DNA from 4 places in the Janthinobacterium sp. 35 genome. Region 4 is predicted to be linked to each of the others. Evidence: predicted binding sites of a transcription regulator. Region 4 holds the regulator's gene; each other region holds the start of a gene.
What was found. Region 4 encodes LexA, which represses DNA repair genes until DNA is damaged. Its sites were predicted from a motif close to ACTGTATNNNNATACAGT; they were not measured.
Positions count from the first base shown of each region.

Region 1: a site for LexA is predicted at 1,800-1,817, ahead of CLU93_RS19890 (PA0069 family radical SAM protein). Genes of this name have one in related genera too.
Region 2: a site for LexA is predicted at 3,809-3,826, ahead of imuA (translesion DNA synthesis-associated protein ImuA). Genes of this name have one in related genera too.
Region 3: a site for LexA is predicted at 1,875-1,892, ahead of CLU93_RS15120 (DNA topoisomerase IV subunit B). Genes of this name have one in related genera too.

Region 1 covers NZ_PEFN01000001.1:4,467,386-4,472,831, forward strand. Annotated here, with positions in the region: gene CLU93_RS19880 (methyl-accepting chemotaxis protein) at 1-972, shown strand, start outside; gene CLU93_RS19885 (tRNA-uridine aminocarboxypropyltransferase) at 1,044-1,751, shown strand; gene CLU93_RS19890 (PA0069 family radical SAM protein) at 1,880-3,019, shown strand; gene CLU93_RS19895 (gamma-glutamylcyclotransferase) at 3,016-3,675, opposite strand; gene CLU93_RS19900 (LysR family transcriptional regulator) at 3,704-4,669, opposite strand; gene CLU93_RS19905 (VOC family protein) at 4,796-5,329, shown strand; gene CLU93_RS19910 (fumarylacetoacetate hydrolase family protein) at 5,380-5,446, shown strand, end outside.
Region 2 covers NZ_PEFN01000002.1:104,559-110,004, reverse strand. Annotated here, with positions in the region: gene CLU93_RS27670 (hypothetical protein) at 109-714, shown strand; gene CLU93_RS27665 (lactate permease) at 725-2,359, shown strand; gene CLU93_RS28400 (hypothetical protein) at 2,526-2,744, opposite strand; gene CLU93_RS28080 (hypothetical protein) at 2,791-3,456, opposite strand; gene imuA (translesion DNA synthesis-associated protein ImuA) at 3,855-4,604, shown strand; gene CLU93_RS27650 (Y-family DNA polymerase) at 4,531-5,446, shown strand, end outside.
Region 3 covers NZ_PEFN01000001.1:3,400,489-3,405,934, forward strand. Annotated here, with positions in the region: gene CLU93_RS15120 (DNA topoisomerase IV subunit B) at 1-1,795, opposite strand, end outside; gene kdpF (K(+)-transporting ATPase subunit F) at 2,259-2,348, shown strand; gene kdpA (potassium-transporting ATPase subunit KdpA) at 2,348-4,153, shown strand; gene kdpB (potassium-transporting ATPase subunit KdpB) at 4,163-5,446, shown strand, end outside.
Region 4 covers NZ_PEFN01000001.1:4,224,887-4,230,332, forward strand. Annotated here, with positions in the region: gene purF (amidophosphoribosyltransferase) at 1-698, shown strand, start outside; gene CLU93_RS18840 (cystathionine gamma-synthase family protein) at 807-2,048, shown strand; gene lexA (transcriptional repressor LexA) at 2,115-2,750, opposite strand; gene rpsF (30S ribosomal protein S6) at 3,027-3,416, shown strand; gene priB (primosomal replication protein N) at 3,437-3,736, shown strand; gene rpsR (30S ribosomal protein S18) at 3,762-4,052, shown strand; gene rplI (50S ribosomal protein L9) at 4,080-4,535, shown strand; gene CLU93_RS18870 (replicative DNA helicase) at 4,671-5,446, shown strand, end outside.

The sequences.
Region 1 (5,446 bases), 240 kb from region 4:
GTCGGCCAGGTGCGCGTCGGCACCGAATCGATCAGCACGGCGTCGAGCGAAATTGCCGCCGGCAACCTGGACTTGTCATCGCGCACGGAAGAGCAGGCCAGCTCGCTGGAAGAGACGGCGTCTTCGATGGAAGAGCTGACCTCGACCGTGAAACGCAATGCCGACAATGCGCGCAGCGCGAATCAACTGGCCATCGACGCCTCGCAGATCGCCAGCAAGGGCGGCGTGGTGGTGTCGGAAGTGGTCAGCACCATGGGCTCGATCAACGATTCCTCGCGCAAGATTGTCGACATCATCAGCGTCATCGACGCCATCGCCTTCCAGACGAATATCCTGGCCCTGAACGCAGCCGTGGAAGCGGCCAGGGCCGGCGAGCAGGGCCGCGGTTTTGCCGTGGTGGCCTCCGAGGTGCGCAACCTGGCGCAGCGCTCCAGCGCGGCGGCCAGGGAAATCAAGGGCTTGATCGACGATTCCTTGCAAAAGGTCGAGGCCGGTTCGCAACTGGTGGACAAGGCGGGTCGCACCATGGACGAAATCGTGCAAAGCATCAGCCACGTGACGCAGATCATGAACCAGATCACCGATGCCAGCGATGAGCAGCGCGCCGGCATCGAACAAGTCAACCAGGCCATCGGCCAGATGGATCAGGTGACGCAGCAAAACGCGGCCCTGGTGGAAGAGGCCGCCGCAGCGGCCGAATCCATGCAGGAACAGGCGGCCAAGCTGGCCGAGGTCGTGGGCGTGTTCAAGCTCGATGCCACGCAGCACTCTGTTTCCACCACTGCTGCCCTGTCTGTGAAAGCGCCTGCGCCGCTCAAAACCGCCGTGCGGCCTGTCGTGCAAGCGGCGGTACGGCGCGCGCCAGCACAGCCCGCAGCCGCGCCGGGCAAGGCGGCGCCGGCGGACGCTGTGCGGGCACGCGCGCCGAAGGCACCGGTGGCGTCTGGCGCCGACGAATGGGAAGAGTTTTAAGCGCAGATTCCCCGTGGCATGGCGCGGGCGCTACAATCGCGGCTTGAAGACAGCCGCGAACGCGCTCCGCCATGACCACCCGTCGTACCTCAAGCTCTACCTCCAGCCATCCCTCCAGCCCTGCCGCTGCATCGTCCTCCGAGGCTGAACCCGCCAAACGCGCGCGCTGCCCAGCCTGCCTGCGCGCCGCATCCAGCTGCATCTGCCGCTGGATCGCCCCCGTGGCCCATGCAGTGGACGTGCTGATCCTGCAGCATCCGCTGGAAGTCCATAACGCCAAGGGCAGTGCCCGCTTGCTGCACCTGAGCCTGCCCAACAGCCGCATGCTGACGGGCGAGCAGTTTGCCCCGGACACGCTCGCCGCACTGCTGGCCGACAAGCACAACGTGCTGCTGTACCCAGATACGCCCGGCGACCGTTCGCTGGGCATCGCGCCCCCGCCCCCGCTCAACCCCGCCATCTTGCTCGATCCGGCCCGATTTTTGAGCCAATTGCGGCTGGTGGTGCTGGACGCCACCTGGCGCAAGAGCCGCAAGATGCTGTACCTGAATCCCCAGTTGCAACAGTTGCCGCGCCTGCCCCTGCGCGACACGCCCGCTTCCCATTACCTGATCCGCAAGGCGCACGCGCCAGACCAGTTATCGACCCTGGAAGCGACCTGCTATGCCCTGATGCAGTTGGAGCAGGACGCGTCCCGCTTCGTTCCTCTGATCACGGCATTTGACGGCTTTGTCGCACAGCAGTTGAGTTATGTCATACCGCATGCTGAAAAAGCGTGAAACAGCAGCACGCCAGCCCTTGATCTTGCCCGCATAGCGGCATAGTATACTGTACGTATATACAGTTGATGGGGCCGTTCATGAAAGCAATCATTCCAGAGCACGATGACAGCTTCGCCGGGCAAGCCATGTTGCCGCCGCAATCGCTGAAAGCCCACAAGGGGCGCGGCGCCGTGTCGAACCTGCAAGGGCGCTACGAGGCGCACGCGCGCGCCGGTTTCGATGACGGCTGGAGCGTGGGCGGCCTGGATGGGGCGGAGGGGGAGGCGGCGCCGGGCTGGAAAACGCAGGTCAGCGACGAGCAGGCGCGCACCATCCTCACACGCAACGCTTCGCCCGATTTGCCGTTCAACGTTTCCCTGAATCCATACCGGGGGTGTGAACACGGCTGCATTTACTGCTTTGCCCGTCCCACGCACAGCTATCTGGGCCTGTCGCCGGGCCTGGACTTCGAAAGCCGCATCTACGCCAAGGTGAACGCCCCCGAACTGTTGCGGCGCGAACTGGCCAAGCCGTCGTATGTGGCCGAGCCGATCGCCGTGGGCGTCAATACCGATGCGTATCAGCCGTGCGAACGCGAACGGCAGCTGACGCGGCGCGTGCTGGAAGTGCTGCACGAGTGTGACCACCCCGTGGCGCTGATCACGAAATCGTCGCTGATCGAGCGCGATATCGATATCCTGGCGCCGATGGCGGCCAGGCGCCTGGCCGCCGTGGCCGTCACTGTCACCACGCTCGACCCCGTCATCGCGCGCACGCTGGAGCCGCGCGCGGCGGCCCCTGCGCGGCGGCTGCGCACCATCCGCACCTTGACGGAGGCGGGCATCCCCGTGGGCGTGAGCATCGCGCCCATCATTCCTTTCGTGACGGAGCCGGAAATCGAGCAGCTGCTCGAAGCCGTGCGCGACGCGGGCGCCATCCACGCCCATTACGTGGTGCTGCGCCTGCCGTGGGAAGTGAGCCCCTTGTTCCAGCAATGGCTGGAAGCGCACTTCCCGGAGCGGGCCCAGCGCGTGATGAACCGCGTGCGCGAAATGCGCGGCGGCAAGGATTACGACAGCGCGTTCGGCACGCGCATGCGGGGCGAGGGCGTGTGGGCCGACCTGATCCACCAGCGCTTTGAAAAGGCCGTGCATCGGCTGGGCTTGCACGGCAAGGGTGGCCGCTTCAAGCAGCTCGATTGCACGCAGTTCCGCCGGCCGCTGGTGGTGCCGCCGTTGGGGAACTCGGCAAAAGGGGGCAATGCCGGGCAGCTGGATTTGTTTTAAGTTGAACCAGCGTCAGCGCTGATGCTGCCGGGGTACGCTGCGGCGCTGTCTTGGGCAGGTGCCTGGAGCTGCGCCAGATGTTGCTCGATGGCAAAGACATGCGGGTCGCTCTTGCCCAGTTCGCGCAGGGCGCTGGCCAGGTGCAGCAGGTATTCGCTGTTCGGGCCGCTGGGGCCGTTTGATCGGGCGATCTGGCGCGCGATATCGAGTTCCGGCGCGGCGCCGAGGAAGGCGGCGTTTTCTTCGTTGGCGATGTACACCAGGCCTTCGACCTTGCCGCCATCGTCGAAGGTGATATCGGTGGCCAGGCGCAAATAGCCGTTCTTTTCGCGGTGGTCGAGGTGGTCGAAGACTTCGGGCGTGATCAGATAGGCCATGCCGTCGCACACGGCGCCCGCCTGGGGCACGATGGTGGCCACCCGGCCCGGCGCCATCGGCGTGCCCCGGTGGTCATGCGAGCCTTGCCAGAAGCGCCGCGTCCAGCCGGCGATGCTGGCGGGGCGGCGTTCAATATAGGGAAAGTCCGCCTTGTAGATCAGCGAGCCGTAGCCGAACAGCCAGACCTGGTCGTGACCGTCGAATTTGTTCATGCGCTGGTTGATGGCGATGGTGGCGGCGTCGATGGCGGACAGGTCGTGCTGGTCGGGCTGGGTCATGGCGTGTTTGCTGAAGGGCGATGCGCCATTATAAGGCGCTGCCCGCCGCGCTGCCCGCCGGCAGCGCGGCGCGTGCGCCGTTGTTTCCGCCGACGTTCCACTCATGCGTCTCGACGAACTGGAACAGGAAGGCCATGAAGCTTTCGGCCGCCGGCGACAGCGAACGGCCCGTCTTCGTGTAGACGAAAAAGCGCCGCGTCAGTTCCGGCTGGTGCAGGGCGCGCATGTGCAATTTGTATAGTTTGACCATCGGTTCCGCGTACGGCAGGCAGACCGTGATGCCCAGGTTGGCGCTGACCATGGCCAGCGCCGTCGTCATGAAGGTCACTTCATTGTAGGGATTGAGCGACAGTTCGCGGAACGCGCCGTGCATGTCGCGCAGCAGGCGTTCCGTGAACTGGCCCTGCAGCGAAATGAACGGGTAGTCGCCCACGTCGGCCCAGGTGACGCGCTCTTTCTGCTGCAGCGGGTGCTGCTCGGGGAAGACCAGCACGAAGGGCATTTCGAACAGCACTTGCGCGGCGATTTCCGCCGTCGGGTCGCGCTCGGGGCCGATGCCGAAATCGACTTCGCCGCTGAACACGCGCGCCGACACGTTTTCCACGGGGCAATCGACCAGGCGCAGTTGCACCTCCGGGTGCGCCTGGCGGTAGGCGGCGATCACTTCCGGCAGCAGGGTGCACGCCATCATCTGCGGCGCGGCGATGCGCACCAGGCCCGTCTTCAGGGCCTTGCGCTGGGCGATGCCGGCCATGGCGCCGTCGAGGTCCTCGATCATCTTTTCAAACAGCGGATACAGCTCGCGGCCGATTTCCGACAGTTGCGTCTTGCGCGTGCTGCGCTCGACCACGCGCACGCCCAGCACGCTTTCCAGCTCCTTGATCAAGCCGCTCAAGGCCGATTGCGTCACGTGCAGATATTCGGCGGCCAGGGTAAAACTGCCGGTCTTGGCCAGCGCCACGAAGGCGCGCATTTGCCGCAGGCTGGGACTCATAAGATAATCCGATAAATCAATGGTTAAAAATTGTTTGTATGATAGCTGGAACTCGATTCTAATGGTGAAAAGCTGAAAAACAGGCCAGCCATCGCGCCTCGGGCGCATCCATTGGAGACAAACACCATGAAGATCAAGCAAATCCACCACGTCGCCTACCGCTGCATCGACGCGAAGAAAACCGTCGAGTGGTACGTCAAGCATTTGAACATGAATTTCGTCCTCGCCATCGCCGAAGACCTGGTGCCGTCGACCAAGGCGCCGGACCCGTACATGCACGTCTTCCTCGACGCGGGCCAGGGCAATGTGCTGGCCTTCTTCGAGCTGCCGACGCAGCCGCCGATGGACCGCGACCGCAATACCCCGGCCTGGGTGCAGCACCTGGCGCTGGAAGTGGGCAGCATGGAAGAACTGCTGGCGGCCAAGGAGCGCCTGGTGGCCGCCGGCATCGAGGTGCTGGGCCCCGTCAACCACGCCATCTTCCAGTCGATCTATTTCTTCGACCCGAACGGTCACCGCCTGGAACTGGCGGCCAACGTGGGCACGCCCGAAATGATGGCCAAACTGGACGCCGTCAAATGGGAAATGCTGGAAGAATGGTCGCAGACGCGCCGCGCGCCGAAGCATGCCGCCTGGATGCACGCGCCGGCCGACGCCTGAGCGCCCCGGATCGGCAACCTCTCTGAAACAACCACCGAACAAGGAACACCATGAAACTCGCAACCCTGAAAAACGGCAGCCGTGACGGCGCCCTGATCCTCGTCAGCCGCGACCTGC
Region 2 (5,446 bases), on a different contig from region 4:
GCCATTTCGTTCAGTGCCGGCGTGATTGCCGTGGCGGCAGTTACCCTGTACGGCCGCTGGATGCAGCGCCGTGGCGCATGCCAAGCCTCACAGCAGCGGGGAGTTTGAATGGAAACCTGGCAAAAAGTAGTGGGCGGTGCGGCCTGCGGCATTGTTTGTATGGTGGCGCTGCCGGTGATGGCGCCGTTCGGCGCCATCACGGCAGTTGGTGCACTGATCGGCGCATCGCTCGGCGGCGGCGCCGCTTACGCTGCCAGCGAAGACGATGCGGCAGTGACCGAAACGCGCGGCTACTGCAGGGCCAAGGCGGAATACGACGTCAAGTTGCAGGAATTTATTGCGACCCTGCAGCGCAGCACCGGCCACACCCTAGCGCAAACGCATTACTTTGATGTAATGCTGGCCTTGATAGGCGTCGGCATGGCTTGTGCGGGTGCACGTGCCCCCGACAGCGCAATGGCGATGTCAGTGAAAGAGTTTGCCGCTGGCCAGGCGCTGGCGTTTTTACCATCACAGATTCTGCATATGATAGATACCACAGTCGCCAGTCCTCCAACGCTGAAAACGGCTTACCTGCGCGCGCTTAAAGTGGCGGCGGGTGACCTGGCGCTCTTCGACGAAATGGTGTACCTGGTCGAGGGGCTAGAAGCGTTCACGAAGTCGTCGAACCAGTCCATCCCTTCCATGATCTGGCGCCAACTGCGCGCGGCTTAAGGAGAACAGTATGTCAGAACGTTTACAGCGTTACCAAGCTCTGTTGCGCGCGCGCGCAGCAGTTCCTGTGCTGAGCTTACTACCTGCTGCTGCTGCTGTGCGCGGCTTGCACGAGCAGGACGTCGACCTCGATTATGTCAATGCACCTCGTTTCGGCGAGCAGTTCGAGCTGCATGCGCTGCCGGCGGCAGCGGCGTCGGTTGACGCGCTGTTGGCAGATATATCAGCACAACTTGATGGGCAGCGCTGGACCAGCACCGTCGATGGCCTCAGGCGCAGCGTACTGCAGACCATCGGTGGCCAGTTCGGTATCGGCAAGCTGGTCAGCGCGTTCGATCAGATTGGCGGCCGCGTCGATACCATCCACAACGTTCGTGCCGGAGTGTATTCCAGTGTGGACGAAGCGCAGCGTTACGCCGAGAGGGGCACTTACGACAGTGGAGCGTATCATCGGGACCCAGATTACATTGCCGCCAATCGACAGATGGCGGCCAGTTTAAAGGACGGCACACTTACCGATGCTTACACGGGCGAATTGTTTGCGCCATCGGATCGCCATGATCGCCAACGCAAGCCGCACCTGGATCATGTCGTCGCGGGCCGCAAGGTGCATGACGACCCCGGTCGCGTCCTGGCGGAGCTGGACGGCGCGAATCTGGCTGCCACCAGCGAAAACCTGAAGCCAACTGCGGCGAGCATCAACTGTGCGTTAGGCGATCGCAGCGCCACGCGCAACCTGCAGCGGCTGGCAACTACTCGGGCTGCGCGTGCCGAACGAATCACCGCACTTGAAGGGGCCGCGACGCCACTCGACGACTGCCAGCGTAAGCAGTTGGCCAAGCTGCAAGCCTTGAACAAGGTCGACGCCGCGCTGGTAAATGATGCGGAAGCACAAGCCCAGACCGCCATTGACAGCAAGCTTAATGGCGCCTACTACGGTGGCACGAAGTTTGCGCGAAGTGCAGCCACCGCCAGCGCCGTCGAGGGTGCATCGATGGGCATGCAGCAGGCGCTCGGCGTGGTGCTGGTGGAGTTTTTTGCGGCGCTGTTCGACGAAATTGGCGATTTGTACCGCCAGGGCATGCAGGAACAGCGCTATATCGAAGAGGCGGCGGTGCGCCTGCGTCGTATCGCCGAACGCATCGCTGGCAAGTGGGAAACCGTGCTGACCGCGTTTAAGGAAGGTTTCATTGCCGGATTATTGTCCAGTTTAGTAACAACGGTGGTGAATGCTTTCCTCACTACCGGCAAGCGGGCGGTTCGTTTGATTCGCGAAGGCGGATTGTCCCTGCTGCAAGCGGTGCGCCTGCTGGTGTTTCGCCCTGACGACATGTCAGGTGCGGAAGCAATGCACGCGGCCTCTAAGCTGATGACGGGCGCACTGGTGGTGGGTGGCGGGATTATGCTGGAAGAGGTCGTCAGCAAGTATCTGACTGTGCTGGGGCCGCTGGCGGCGGGTGCCACTGCGATTGTCGTCGGCTCGCTGACAGCGATCGTGGCGGCACTGGCGGCCTACTTAATCGACCGGCTCGATCTGTTCGGCGCCGAGCAGCAAGTGCGCGAGCGCCGCATCGACAGCATGGTTGATGCGCGGATCGCGGCGTTCGAACGGTGCCTCGATGAATGGCCAGCGAAGGCGACGTGAAGGAATCAGGACGTAATGGGCAGCGAAGCAACTTGAGCGAAAGCGTCTTGCATGAGACGTCTTGAATTGAACGTGGCGTTACGAAATGATGGCCTCACACTGCTTCGAAGCAGTGTGAGGCCACGTACGCTTGTCCCAAGTCTTTTTTAAGCAATCGTTGCTTTGTTTATTCATGAGGCCCTGCAAAATGAACTGATGAGGCATGGCCGCATACCGAGCAGTTCTCAAACTTGGTGTAAGCACACTTGGTTATATCGCCGTTGGCAGTACAGGGCGAACAACAGCGCTGGTTGCACTCGGCGCAGATCGTGTCATATTGCCCGGCAAATTCGATAGAGGCTTCATTCATGTTGCCAACGTTTTCGATAGTTGTCTTGGCACTCATCACTTATTCCCTGGAAATTTACTGCGAATGATAATGACCATGTTTACTATTTTACGCACAAAAACACACCAGATACAGAGCGGCCTAGTCGATCTGCATCGGTGGCACAGGTAAGATTGGTGGCAACAATATTCACGTTGTATGGACTGCAGTACTGCCTCGCATTGACCATCCAGTTGTTTTTCATACGTGCGCAATCATTTGCATCCATGGGACCGGCTTCGCGGGTAACGTGTTCTTTTTGCGGAGGTACGGGAACTGAAGGCGGCGTTGGTATTGGCGGAGTTGGCTTGCTTGGCCCACTGGGAGGATTTGGAACAGGGGGAACAGGGGGAACAGCATCGTTCAAGATGCACACTTCTGCTGATATTGTGACTATCGCCGGGCGACTGTGATGTCTAAATGTATAGGAAATATTGGTTGGAGATGTAACGCCGATGGGGGGGAACGATCCAAAACCACACGTTCCGCCAGAGCATGCTACTTGTGGATTCTTGAAGAACGCCGATTTTTGTTTGAATGAGTCCGGCATTTCAAGCTGAATCGTTTGTGGTGGAACTCTTTCAGCCCATGTACTGCAATGTTTTCCGCAATGGTTGTCTTTCGTCGTTAGCTGAGCTGAAATGCGGGTGAAACACTCGACCCCTGCGTTAGCAACGTTTGACAGGGCAATTGAAGTTGCGAAAATAGAAAACTTAATAATCGATTTCATGTCGACTCCGATAATTGTTGTTGTGTCATTCATGCTACTAGTTAGTTTTCAATTTAGCAAGATTATTGTGGCGCACTGTTGTGATAAGGCTGACGCGGCTGCTGACAGATATTTGGAAAGTAGATTATTTGGTGCGGTTCCGTCAACAGCTACTACGGTATTCGATCTGTGCCTTCGCACTGATACCGAAGAGAAGAAATGTGTGCTTGGCCGTGACCTCGGCCTCGACGTGGAGACCCTGTGAAGGTGGCGGCCATTCATTGACCTGTCTTTCCGTTCCGCTGCACCTCCCCTCCCGCTCCCCCCGTTTCAGCTGAAGCTGCCTCTTGCACAATCAAACAATCACGCATACACTGTATATATATACAGTACTATGTTGATAACGATTGTGCTTTCTCATGGCTTTGCTCTGCTCTCAAGTTTGCTCTGAATTCTCTGTGGAGGTCACTGATCCCCTGGTGATTTCTCATGTCTGGCGTGCAAGTGAGCTGGCAGTGTCGCGCGACGTTAGCTGTTCGTCCGGATATTCGTTGCTGGATGGAGAATTGCCTGGTGCTGGCTGGCCACGTTCGTCGCTTATCGAGTTGCTGGTTCAGCAATCCGGTATTGGAGAGTTGCAGCTACTTAAGCCATTGCTTGCCAAGTTGTCGGATAAGCAAAGAATTGTGTTGGTTCAGCCTCCTTATATCCCGCATTCGCTCGCATTTAAGATATGGGGCATCGACATCGGTCGATTGATATGGGTTCGGGCCCCCAGTACCGGAGACGCTCTTTGGACGACGGAACAAATACTTAAAAATGGTAGTTGCGGTGCTGTCGTGTTTTGGCAGAACCATATCCGTTCCGATTCACTGCGTCGCTTGAATTTGGCGGCCCAAGGCGCGGAAACTTGGTTCTGGTTGATTCGTCCTATGGCGTGCGCGAGTGAAGCCTCGCCCGCGTCCCTTCGGCTGGGAGTTCGGCCAGCGATGGGCGGTGTCCACGTTGAGGTCTTGAAGCGACGTGGTCCTGTTTCCGATAAAACCCTATTTATTCCGCTTGCTGATATGCCTACTGGCCGTCACCCCGTGCATCATGAAAACGTCCCTGCTGTTAACTTTATACCTGCCGCTGTTACCGCTCGAAACGCTCCGCCCGTTTTGGTCTGAGGCAGGCTCTTATGTGGTTGTGGATGGTGGAAAAGTGCTGGTCGCTTCGACAGAGGCGATCGATGCCGGTGTGCGAATTGGCATGCGGTCTGGCGGGGTGGAGACCATTGCACCTGGTGCGATCATTTTGGATCGCGATATAGAAAAGGAATCGCGTGCGCTCGATTCCATTGCGATGGTGATGTTGCAGTTCACGCCCGAGGTTGCGTTCACCGATGATTTCAGCCTGTTGCTCAATGTCGGTGCGAGTCTTTCGTTGTTTGGTGGTGCGCTTTCATTGTGTCGACGGGTACGCGATAGCATCCGCCGCCTCGGATTTACCGGGCGGTTGGGTGCGGCGCCGACGGCGGAAGGTGCCTGGCTGCTTGCTCACATAAAGAGTGGACGTCATTCTCCGCGTAGAAGGTGCCTGCAATCCGCAACTCTGGCTTTCCGACTCGACGGGTTACCCTGTTCACTTGTGCCATCGGCTGCGCCATTTCTTACCTGGTTCGATGGTATCGGCGCCAGTACGCTGAGCGATGTGCGGAAATTGCCGAGAGCCGGGTTACTGCGACGGACGAGCAAGCAGCTGTTGCATTCCCTCGACCGTGCGTATGGTGATATCGAAGAAATGCATCGTTGGATATCAGTGCCAGCGCAATTCTCCGCTCATATCGAAACCTTCGATCGAATCGAGCATGCGGAAGCGTTGATGCATGGCGCCACGACCTTGATCCTGCAGCTCATTGGCTGGCTTGCTGCTCGCCAGCTGGCTGTGATCACTTTTAGACTGCTTCTGGAGCACGAGCGCGGCCGTTCTGCGGTGCTGCCGACGCCTGTCGAAATTACGTTGGCCAAGC
Region 3 (5,446 bases), 820 kb from region 4:
TGAAGCGCGAGATCGACCAGGCGCCCTGTTTCACGCCTTCCTTGCGCAGCTTGTCCTCGATGGCGACCAGTTCGCCGTCGTCGAGCGCATAGATTTTCTGCATCGGCTTCTTGCCGCGCGCCGGCGCGTCGACGCGGTACAGGGGCGGTCGGGCGATGCAGATGTGGCCCTTGTTGATCAGGGCCGGGAAGTGCTTGAAGAACAGGGTCAGCAGCAGTACCTGGATGTGCGAGCCGTCCACGTCCGCATCCGAGAGGATGCAGATCTTGCCGTAGCGCAGGCCGGACAGGTCGGGCGAGTCGCCCACGCCGTGCGGATCGACGCCGATGGCCACCGCGATGTCGTGGATCTCGTTATTCGCAAACAGGCGGTCGCGGTCCGTCTCCCACGAGTTCAGGACCTTGCCGCGCAGGGGCAAAATCGCCTGGAATTCCTTGTCGCGGCCCATCTTGGCCGAACCGCCCGCCGAATCGCCCTCGACTAGGAACAGTTCATTGCGCGTGATGTCCGACGATTCGCAGTCGGTCAGCTTGCCCGGCAGGACGGCCACGCCCGAGGATTTTTTCTTTTCCACTTTTTGCAGCGAGCGCTGACGCGACTGCGCCTGCTTGATCACCAGGTCGGCCAGCTTCTTGCCGTAGTCGACGTGCTGGTTCAGCCACAGTTCCAGCGGCGGCTTGGTGAAGGTCGAGACCAGGCGCACGGCGTCGCGCGAGTTCAGGCGTTCCTTGATCTGGCCCTGGAATTGCGGGTCCAGCACCTTGGCCGACAGCACGAAAGAGGCGCGCGCAAACACGTCTTCGGGCAGCAATTTGACGCCTTTCGGCAGCAGCGAGTGCATTTCGACGAAGTTTTTCACGGCGCCGAACAGGCCGTCGCGCAAGCCCGATTCGTGCGTGCCGCCATTCGAGGTGGGAATCAGGTTGACATACGATTCGCGCACGATGGCGCCTTCTTCCGTCCACGCCACCACCCAGGCCGCGCCTTCGCCTTCGGCAAAACCTTCCGAATCCGGGCCCGCGTACTGCGCGCCTTCGAACAGGGGAATCAGGGTTTCGCCATTCGATACCTGCGCCAGCGATTCGGTCAGGTAGCCGCGCAAGCCTTCCGCGTACTGCCAGGTTTGCGTATCGCCCGTCTTGGCGTTGGTCAAGGTGACGATCACGCCGGGCAGCAGCACGGCTTTCGAGCGCAGCAGGCGCTGCAGTTCGGTTTGCGAGATGTTCGGCGAATCAAAATACTTCACATCGGGCCAGGCGGTGACGCGCGTGCCCGACTTCTTGCCGTCGCGCGGGGCGGGGCGGGAACTCAGGGGCTCGATCACGTCGCCATTCGCAAACACCATGTGATGCAAGCCATTGCCGTCGCTTTCCTTGCGCCAGACGGTGATTTCCAGGCGCGTCGACAGCGCATTGGTGACGGACACGCCGACGCCGTGCAAGCCGCCCGAGAACGCGTAGGCGCCGCCCGAACCCTTGTCGAACTTGCCGCCCGCGTGCAGCCGTGTAAACACGATTTCCACCGTCGGCACGCCTTCTTCAGGGTGGATACCGACGGGAATACCGCGGCCATTGTCTTCGACGGTGATGCTGCCATCCGTATTTTGCGTGACGGCGATATGCGTGCAATGACCGCCCAGCGCCTCGTCGGAGGCATTGTCGATCACTTCCTGAATGATGTGCAGCGGATTTTCAGTGCGGGTGTACATCCCCGGGCGCTGCTTGACGGGTTCCAGTCCTTTCAGGACACGGATGGATGATTCGCTGTAGTCGGATGCTGGTTTTTTAGTGGCCATACGTGTTCAAGCTAAGTAAAGACAGTGGTTGGAACGCCAGGCCGGGGCACTGCAGGGCGCAGTGACAACGGCGGCGATAACTGTATGAATATACAGTATATTCCGTCCAGCGTCACTGGCAGAGGGCAGCGCGGCAGGCTTGGCGTCCTTGTGCGGACGCTCGCGCATTCTATCTTGTCCAGCGAGCAATAGCGCTACTCCAGAGCAACAACAGTGCACCGTGCGCGTGGTTTGGCGCCCATTGTGAAGGATTTTATGCGGCAAAGCCGCCGTTTTTACATCTTGTTTACAAGCACCTCTCCAGTCTTTACGAAATTTTTAGACCCTTTTGGCTAATCTGCTCACTATCAAAACAAACCTGAATGAGGGTGGGAATGGATATCGTGTATCTCGGCTTGATTGCCGTTTTTTTCGTCGTGGTGGCCGGCTTTGCCGTCGCCTGCGACAAACTAGGGAGCGTCAAATGAACGCGTTTTATGTGCTGGGCGCCGTGGTCTCGGCTGGCCTGCTCGTGTACCTGCTGGTGGCGCTGCTGAAAGCGGAGGAACTGTGATGACGACGCAATCGATATTGCTGCTGGTGGCCTTCCTGGCCGTACTGCTGGCCGCCGGCTATCCGCTGGGCCTGTACATGTCCAAGGTGGCCGGCGATGGCCCCGTGCGCGGCCTGGGCTGGCTGCAAAAGCTGGAAAACCTGCTGTACCGCTGGTCCGGCCTGCCCGCCGACAAGGCCATGGGCTGGAAAAGCTATGCCATCGCCCTGATCGTATTCAACGCGCTCGGCGCCGTCTTCGTGTACGGCCTGCAGCGCCTGCAAGGCGTCTTGCCTTTGAATCCACAGGGCATGGGCGCCGTCAGCCCTGATTCTTCGTTCAATACCACCGTCAGCTTTGTCACCAATACCAACTGGCAGGGCTACGGCGGCGAACAGACCATGAGTTACCTGACCCAGATGCTGGGCATGACGTGCCAGAACTTCTTTTCGGCGGCCACCGGCATTACCGTGATCTTCGCGCTGGTGCGCGGCTTCGCCTCGCGCTCGGGCAAATCGATCGGCAATTTCTGGGTCGACCTGGTGCGCTCCACGCTGTACATCCTGCTGCCGCTGTCGCTGGCCCTGTCCGTCGCTTTCATGGGCGAAGGCATGATCCAGAATTTTTCCGCCTACAAGGAAGTGACCCTGCTCGACCACGTGGCGTATGAAACGCCGAAAGTGACGGCCGACGGCCAGCCCGTGCTCGATACGGCCGGTAAGCCCGTAATGGAAGCGCAAGTGGCAACCACGCAGACGATCGCCATGGGCCCCGTCGCTTCGCAGGAATCGATCAAGCTGCTGGGCACGAATGGCGGCGGTTTCTTCAATGCCAATTCCTCGCATCCGTACGAAAACCCGACCGTGCTGTCGAACTTCCTGCAGATGCTGGCTATTTTCATCATTCCCGCCGGCCTGTGCTTCACCTTTGGCCGCATGGTGGGCGACCTGCGCCAGGGCTGGGCAGTGCTGGCCGCGATGACCATGATCTTCGTCGTCATGACGGTCGGCGTGATGAGCGCCGAGCAGCAAGCCAATCCCGCCTTGCAAGCCTTGGGCGTGGACCAGCAGGCCAGCAGCCTGCAATCGGGCGGCAATATGGAAGGCAAGGAAACGCGCTTCGGCATCAGCTCCTCGACCCTGTTCGCGGCGGTGACGACGGGGGCATCGTGCGGTGCAGTCAATTCCATGCACGACTCCTACATGCCCCTGGGCGGCATGGTGCCGCTGCTGCTGATGCAATTCGGCGAAGTGATTTTCGGCGGCGTGGGCACGGGCCTGTACGGCATGCTGATGTTTGCCATCCTGGCTGTCTTCATCGCCGGCCTGATGATAGGCCGCACGCCTGAATACCTGGGCAAGAAAATTCAGGCCTATGAAATGAAGATGGTGTCGCTGGCCATCCTGGTCACGCCAGCCCTGGTATTGACGGGTACGGCGATCGCCGTAATGGTCGAACCAGGCAAGATCGGCGTCGCCAATCCGGGCGCACACGGTTTCTCGGAGATCCTGTACGCCTTCACGTCGGCGGCCAACAACAACGGCAGCGCGTTTGCCGGCCTGTCCGCCAACACGCCGTTCTACAACGTGATGCTGGCGATCGCCATGTGGTTCGGCCGCTTCGGCGTGATTGTGCCCGTGCTGGCAGTGGCCGGTTCGCTGGCGGCCAAGCAGCGCCTGTCGGCCAATGCCGGCACCATGCCCACGCACGGCCCCATGTTCATCGGCCTGCTGATCGGCGTGGTGGTGCTGGTCGGTGTGCTCAATTACGTTCCCGCGCTGGCCCTGGGCCCGATCGTCGAACACCTGCAACTTTTTACAAAATAAGAGGCTACCATGTCACGCACAAGCCTGACCTTGTTCGATTCCGCATTGATTGGCCCTGCCATCGTCGATGCGTTCAAAAAGCTTGACCCCCGCACGCAGTGGCGCAGCCCCGTGATGTTCGTCGTGTATGTCGGCAGCATCATCACGACCCTGCTGGCCATCCAGGCCCTGAATGGCCAGGGTGAAGCGCCGTTCGGCTTCATTGCCGCCGTCGCCGTGTGGCTGTGGTTTACCGTGCTGTTTGCGAACTTCGCCGAAGCGCTGGCCGAAGGCCGCAGCAAGGCCCAGGCGGCCTCGCTGCGCGCCCTGAAGCAGACGGTGATGGCAAAGAAAATGCAAACGCCGAAATACGGCACCTCCTGGCTGCCTACGCCGGCGACCGACCTGCGCAAGGGCATGACGGTGCTGGTCGAGGCGGGTGACGTGATTCCCGCCGACGGCGAAGTGACGGCCGGCGTGGCCTCCGTCGACGAGAGCGCCATCACGGGCGAATCGGCGCCCGTCATCCGCGAATCGGGCGGCGACTTTTCGGCCGTGACGGGCGGCACCCGCGTGCTGTCGGACTGGCTGCTGGTGCGCGTTTCCGTCAATCCCGGCGAAGCCTTCATCGACCGCATGATCGCCATGGTTGAGGGCGCCAAGCGCCAGAAGACGCCGAATGAAATCGCCCTGACGATTTTATTGGTGGCCCTGTCGATCGTGTTCCTGATCGTCACCGTGACCTTGCTGCCGTATTCGCTGTTTTCCGTGGCGGCGGCCGGCACTGGCACGCCCGTCACCATCACCGTGCTGATCGCACTGCTGGTGTGTTTGATTCCGACCACCATCGGCGGTTTGTTGTCCGCCATCGGCGTGGCCGGCATGAGCCGCATGATGCGGGCTAATGTGATCGCCACCTCGGGCCGCGCCGTGGAAGCGGCCGGCGACGTGGACGTGCTGCTGCTCGATAAAACGGGCACCATCACCCTGGGCAATCGCCAGGCCTCGACCTTTGTGCCGGCCCCCGGCGTGACGGAGCAGCAGCTGGCCGACGCGGCGCAACTGGCCTCGCTGGCCGATGAAACGCCGGAAGGTCGCAGCATCGTCGTGCTAGCCAAGCAGAAGTTCAACATCCGCGAACGCGAGATGGCCAGCCTGCACGCTACCTTCGTGCCCTTCACGGCGCAAACGCGCATGAGCGGCGTGGATATTCCGGGCGAGCAGCAGTTGCGCCAGTTGCGCAAGGGCGCGGCCGATTCCATGAAAAAGTACGTGGAAGCGCTGGGCCAGCCGTATCCGCTCGAGGTGTCGCGC
Region 4 (5,446 bases):
TGAAAATGGGCGAATACCTGGCTGAGAAGATCCGTGCCGAATTGCCGGACGTGCATATCGACGTGGTCATGCCGATTCCCGATTCCTCGCGTCCTGCCGCCATCCAGCTGGCACTGGCGCTGAACCTGGAATACCGCGAAGGTTTCATCAAGAACCGCTACATCGGCCGTACTTTCATCATGCCGGGCCAGGCGGCGCGCAAGAAATCCGTGCGCCAGAAGCTCAATGCGATCCCGTCCGAATTCAAGGATAAAGTCGTGTTGCTGGTCGACGATTCCATCGTGCGCGGCACCACCAGCCGTGAAATCGTGCAGATGGCACGCGAAGCGGGCGCGACGAAGGTCATCTTCGCCTCGGCCGCGCCACCGGTGATCTACCCGAACGTGTACGGCATCGATATGCCGACGCGCGACGAGCTGATCGCCTATGGCCGCACGACGGAAGAAGTGTGCCGCGAAATCACGGCCGATTACCTGGTGTACCAGGATATCGGCGCGTTGAAGCAGGCGATTGCCGACGTCAATCCGGCCCTGACGAACTTCGAGGCTTCGTGCTTCGATGGCGTGTACGTGACGGGCGACGTGTCGCAGGAATACCTGGATCGCCTGGAATATGCGCGCCACCATCCGAAGGCGGCAGCGCCGGAAGATACGCCACGTTCCCAGCTGAACCTGAACCTCGCCACCACCGAAGGGTGATGTGGAGCCCGGCTATGGCCGGGCTTTTTTTTCGGGGTCAGACCCGTCGGGTCTGACCCCAGCACTTGCCTTGGGTTAAGCGGCAAATCGAACTCCGGAACTTCCACCATGACCACCAAAAAAACCTACGGCTTTACCACCACCATCCTGCATAACGACCGCCGCAAGGGTATCGAGCACGGCTCGCTGCACAAACCTGTGCACACCTCCGTCGCCTTCGGCTACAGCGACGCACGCCAGCTCGCTTCCGTGTTCCAGGGCAAGGAGCCCGGTTTCCGCTACGGCCGCCAGGGCAATCCGACGGTGTCCGCGCTGGAAGACAAGGTCAACAAGATGGAAGATGGCGTGGCCACCTTGTGTTTCGCCACCGGCATGGGCGCCATCGGCGCCGTGGTGCAGTCGCTGCTGCGCGCGGGCGACCATGTGGTGTCGTCGGCCTTTTTGTTTGGCAATACCAACAGCCTGTGGCAAACGGTGACGGGGCAGGGCATCGCCGTCTCCTTCGTCGACGCCACCGAGGTGGCCAACGTGGCGGCCGCCATCACGCCGCAAACGCGGATTGTTTTCGTGGAAACCATCGCCAATCCACGCACGCAGATCGCCGACCTGGCAAAGATCGGCGCCTTGTGCAAGGAACGCGGCATTTTGTACATCGTCGACAACACCATGACGACGCCTTACCTGTTCCGCCCGAAAGCGGTGGGCGCGGGCCTGGTGGTCAATGCGCTGACGAAATCCATCGGCGGCCACGGCAATGCGCTGGGCGGCAGCTTGACGGACACGGGCGTGTTCGACTGGACGCAGTACCCGAACATTTTCGACAATTATAAAAAGGCGGCGCCCGCGCAGTGGGGCATCGCGCAAATCCGCGCCAAGGCCTTGCGCGACTTCGGCGCATCGCTGGGCCCGGAAGCGGCGCACCATATCGCCGTCGGCGCGGAAACCATGGCCTTGCGCATGGACCGCACCTGTTCCAATGCCCTGGCGCTGGCCAGCATGCTGGCCGCCGACCCGCGCGTGGCGGCAGTGCATTACCCGGGCTTGGCGTCGCACCCGCAGCACGCGCTGGCGACGGACTTGTTCCGCAGCTATGGCTCGCTGTTCAGCTTTGAATTAAAAGATGGCATCGATTGCTTCGATTTCCTGAATCGTTTGAATCTGGCCATTCCAGCGAGCAACCTCGGTGACACGCGCACCCTGGTCATTCCCGTCGCCCACACGATCTTTTATGAGATGGGTGCCGAGCGCCGCGCCAGCATGGGCATTGCCGAGTCCTTGATCCGCGTGTCGGTGGGTATTGAGGATGAGGCCGATTTGCTCGAGGATTTCCGTAGCGCGCTGGATGTATAAAACGCCTGGACAATAAAAAAGGGCCGCAACAGTCATGCTGTTGCGGCCCTTTTTGCATGTACTTGATTAATGCCAGCTGCGCATCAGTCCCACTGCCAAACCTTCCAGTGCAAACTCATCTTCCGGCGACACGGTAATGACCTTGAAGTCGGGATTTTCCGGCAGCAGTTCGATGACGGAACCCGTCTTCTTGTAGCGCTTGACGGTGACTTCGTCGCCGATGCGGGCCACGACGATCTGGCCGTTTTTGGCGCTGTCGACCTTCTTGACGGCCAATAAGTCGCCATCCATGATGCCGGCGTCGCGCATGGACCAGCCGCGTACTTTCAGCAGGAAGTCGGGCTTGGCCGAGAACAGGGCCGGGTCCACGTTGTAGCTAGCTTCCAGGTTTTCCTGTGCCAGGATGGGCGAGCCTGCCGCCACCCGGCCGATCAGGGGCAGCGACATCAGCAGCGCTGCCGGCACCTTCGATGGCGCTGCTTCGGCTGCCGCACCGATCAGGCGGATGCCGCGCGAGGTGCCAGGCGAAATCTCGATCGCGCCCTTGCGGGCCAGGGCTTGCAAATGCTCTTCGGCCGCATTGGCCGATTTGAAACCCAGTTCATTGGCGATTTCGGCACGGGTGGGAGGAAAACCCGTGTTTTCAATCGCGTCCTTGATCAGGTTCAGGATTTGTTCTTGTCGTGCTGTCAGCTTGATCATGAGCGGTGGGTGCATACTAAAATGCTGTCTATATGAACAGTCTGTATTTTTGTACAGTATCGCCCACTATGCAAGGGGATTTCGGTTATTTGCGCGAATTTCGTGCGAAATACTGGAATGGGCAGGAAAAAACGCCTGGCCTGCCCCGTGCGCGGGCCGCTTGTTGAAGGAATGATTGAAACGTTTGCAAAAGGCGGTTATAATCTTCGGCTGACCTTCCCACACCCGTCTTGACGCCGGGGTGGGCGATTATCAATCCGACCTGAAGGAGTTTGCATGCGTCATTATGAAATAGTCTTTATCGTCCATCCGGACCAGAGCGAGCAAGTGCCCGCGATGATCGAACGTTACAAAGCCAGCGTAACCACCCGCGGCGGTTCGGTTCACCGCGTGGAAGATTGGGGCCGCCGTCAAATGGCTTACTCGATCCAAAAGCTGCCTAAAGCACACTACATCTGCCTGAACATCGAATGCGACAACGAGACCCTGGTCGAGTTGGAAACAGCATTCAAATTCAATGATGCCGTGTTGCGTCACCTGACCGTTAAAATGAAGAAAGCTGAAACAGCTCCTTCGCCGATGATGAAATCGGTACAACGCGAAGACGCGGCCAAAAGCCACCGCACCGAAGCACCAGCAGCCGCTCCTGCCGCAGCAGCAGCTTAATTCTTGACCAGGATCGTGCGCTGAACCAGCTACAAGTAACCGCCATCATTGCCGAGCGCGAAATATTGCGCTATACCCCGGCAGGGCTGCCGATTGTGAATGCAGTATTGCAACACAGTTCGCAGCAGATGGAAGCAGGGATTGCCCGTTTGACCGAGTTTGATGTTGCCGCGCTAGCCGCTGGCGAAATTTCAGGCCGGTTCAGCCAGGCAAGCTTGGGCGGGGTGTATCAGTTCACGGGTTTCCTGGCCAGGAAGAGCCGCAACAGCAAGAGTTTGGTGTTTCACATCATTGATTTTAGTGCAGTCAATTCTGACTAGCGCATTTTAGATACAGGAGCCTGACATGGCATTCGGTAAAAAGTTCGACAAAAATAAGCTCAAGCTTAAAGAAAAACGCAAACAGCAAAATCCGTTGTTCAAACGCAAGAAGTTCTGCCGCTTCACCGCAGCTCACGTTGAGCAAGTCGACTACAAAGACGTCGACACGCTGAAAGACTTCGTCCAAGAAAACGGCAAGATCATGCCAGCACGCCTGACCGGTACCAAAGCGCACTACCAGCGCCAAGTCGACACCGCAATCAAGCGCGCTCGCTTCCTCGCGCTGCTGCCATACACCGATCTGCACCACGCTTAATCGGTCAGATATTCCTGGAGAAGAACTATGCAAATCATTCTGTTAGAAAAAGTTGTTAACGTCGGTAACCTCGGCGAAGTCGTCAAAGTCAAAGACGGTTACGCACGTAACTTCCTGATCCCGCAACGCCTGGCACGTCGTGCTACGGCAACCGCTGTGGCTGAATTCGAAGTCAAGCGCGCCGAACTGGAAAAAGCTGCTGCCGCCAAACTGGCCGCATCGCAAGCCCAGGGCGAAAAACTGAGCGGCCTGACCGTTCAAGTTGCTCAAAAAGCTGGTGTTGATGGCCGTCTGTTCGGTTCCGTCACCAACTTCGACATCGCTGAAGCGCTGACCAAGCAAGGTTTTGCTGTTGAAAAAGCACAAATCCGCATGCCTACCGGCCCGCTGAAGATCGTTGGCGAGCACAACGTTTCGGTTGCTCTGCACACCGACGTGGTCGTGGAAGTTGTTATCGCTGTCGTACCAGACGCGAACGCGTAATTGTCTGCGGGCCTGGCCCGCAAGCATTGCCGCATGATGAAAAGCCGGGTTCGCCCGGCTTTTTTGTGGCCTTTTTTTCGCTCAATTTCAGCCCTTTATTTTTGCCACCACGCCGAAGCGGGTATAATTCGCGCCATGAACGCCCCCTCTGATCCGCAACTGGATTCCCTCCGTATTCCGCCGCATTCGATCGAAGCAGAACAATCCGTTATCGGTGGTCTGTTGCGCGACAATGCAGCGTATGACCGCATCGCCGACTTCATGCATGCGGAGGATTTCTATCGCTATGACCATCGCATCATCTTCGAGCAAATCGTCAAGATGATTAACGGCTCCAGGCCGGCCGATGTCATTACTGTTTTTGAAACCCTGACCCAGCTCGGCAAGGCCGATGATGTGGGCGGACTCGCTTACCTGAACGCCATGGCGCAAAATACGCCATCGGCCGCGAACATCCGGCGTTATGCCGAGATCGTGCGCGACCGCGGCGTCCTGCGCAAACTCATCACCGTCGCCGACGATATCTCCGGTACGGCCTTCAGCCCGCAAGGCAAGGAAGTCAAGCAGATGCTTGACGAGGCCGAATCGAAGATTTTCGCCATCGCCGAAGAAGGCGCGCGCGGCGCCCAGGGCTGGACCGCCATCCAGCCCCTGCTGACGCAAGTGGTCGAACGCATCGACGAGCTGTACAGCCGCGACAACCAGAGTGAAATCACGGGCGTGCCCACCGGTTTCATCGACCTCGACCGCATGACCTCCGGTCTGCAGCCGGGCGACCTGGTGATCGTGGCGGGCCGTCCGTCGATGGGCAAGACGGCGTTTTCCGTCAACATCGGCGAAAACGTGGCCATCGACAGCGGCTTGCCCGTGGCCGTGTTTTCGATGGAGATGGGCGGCGCCCAGCTGGCCAT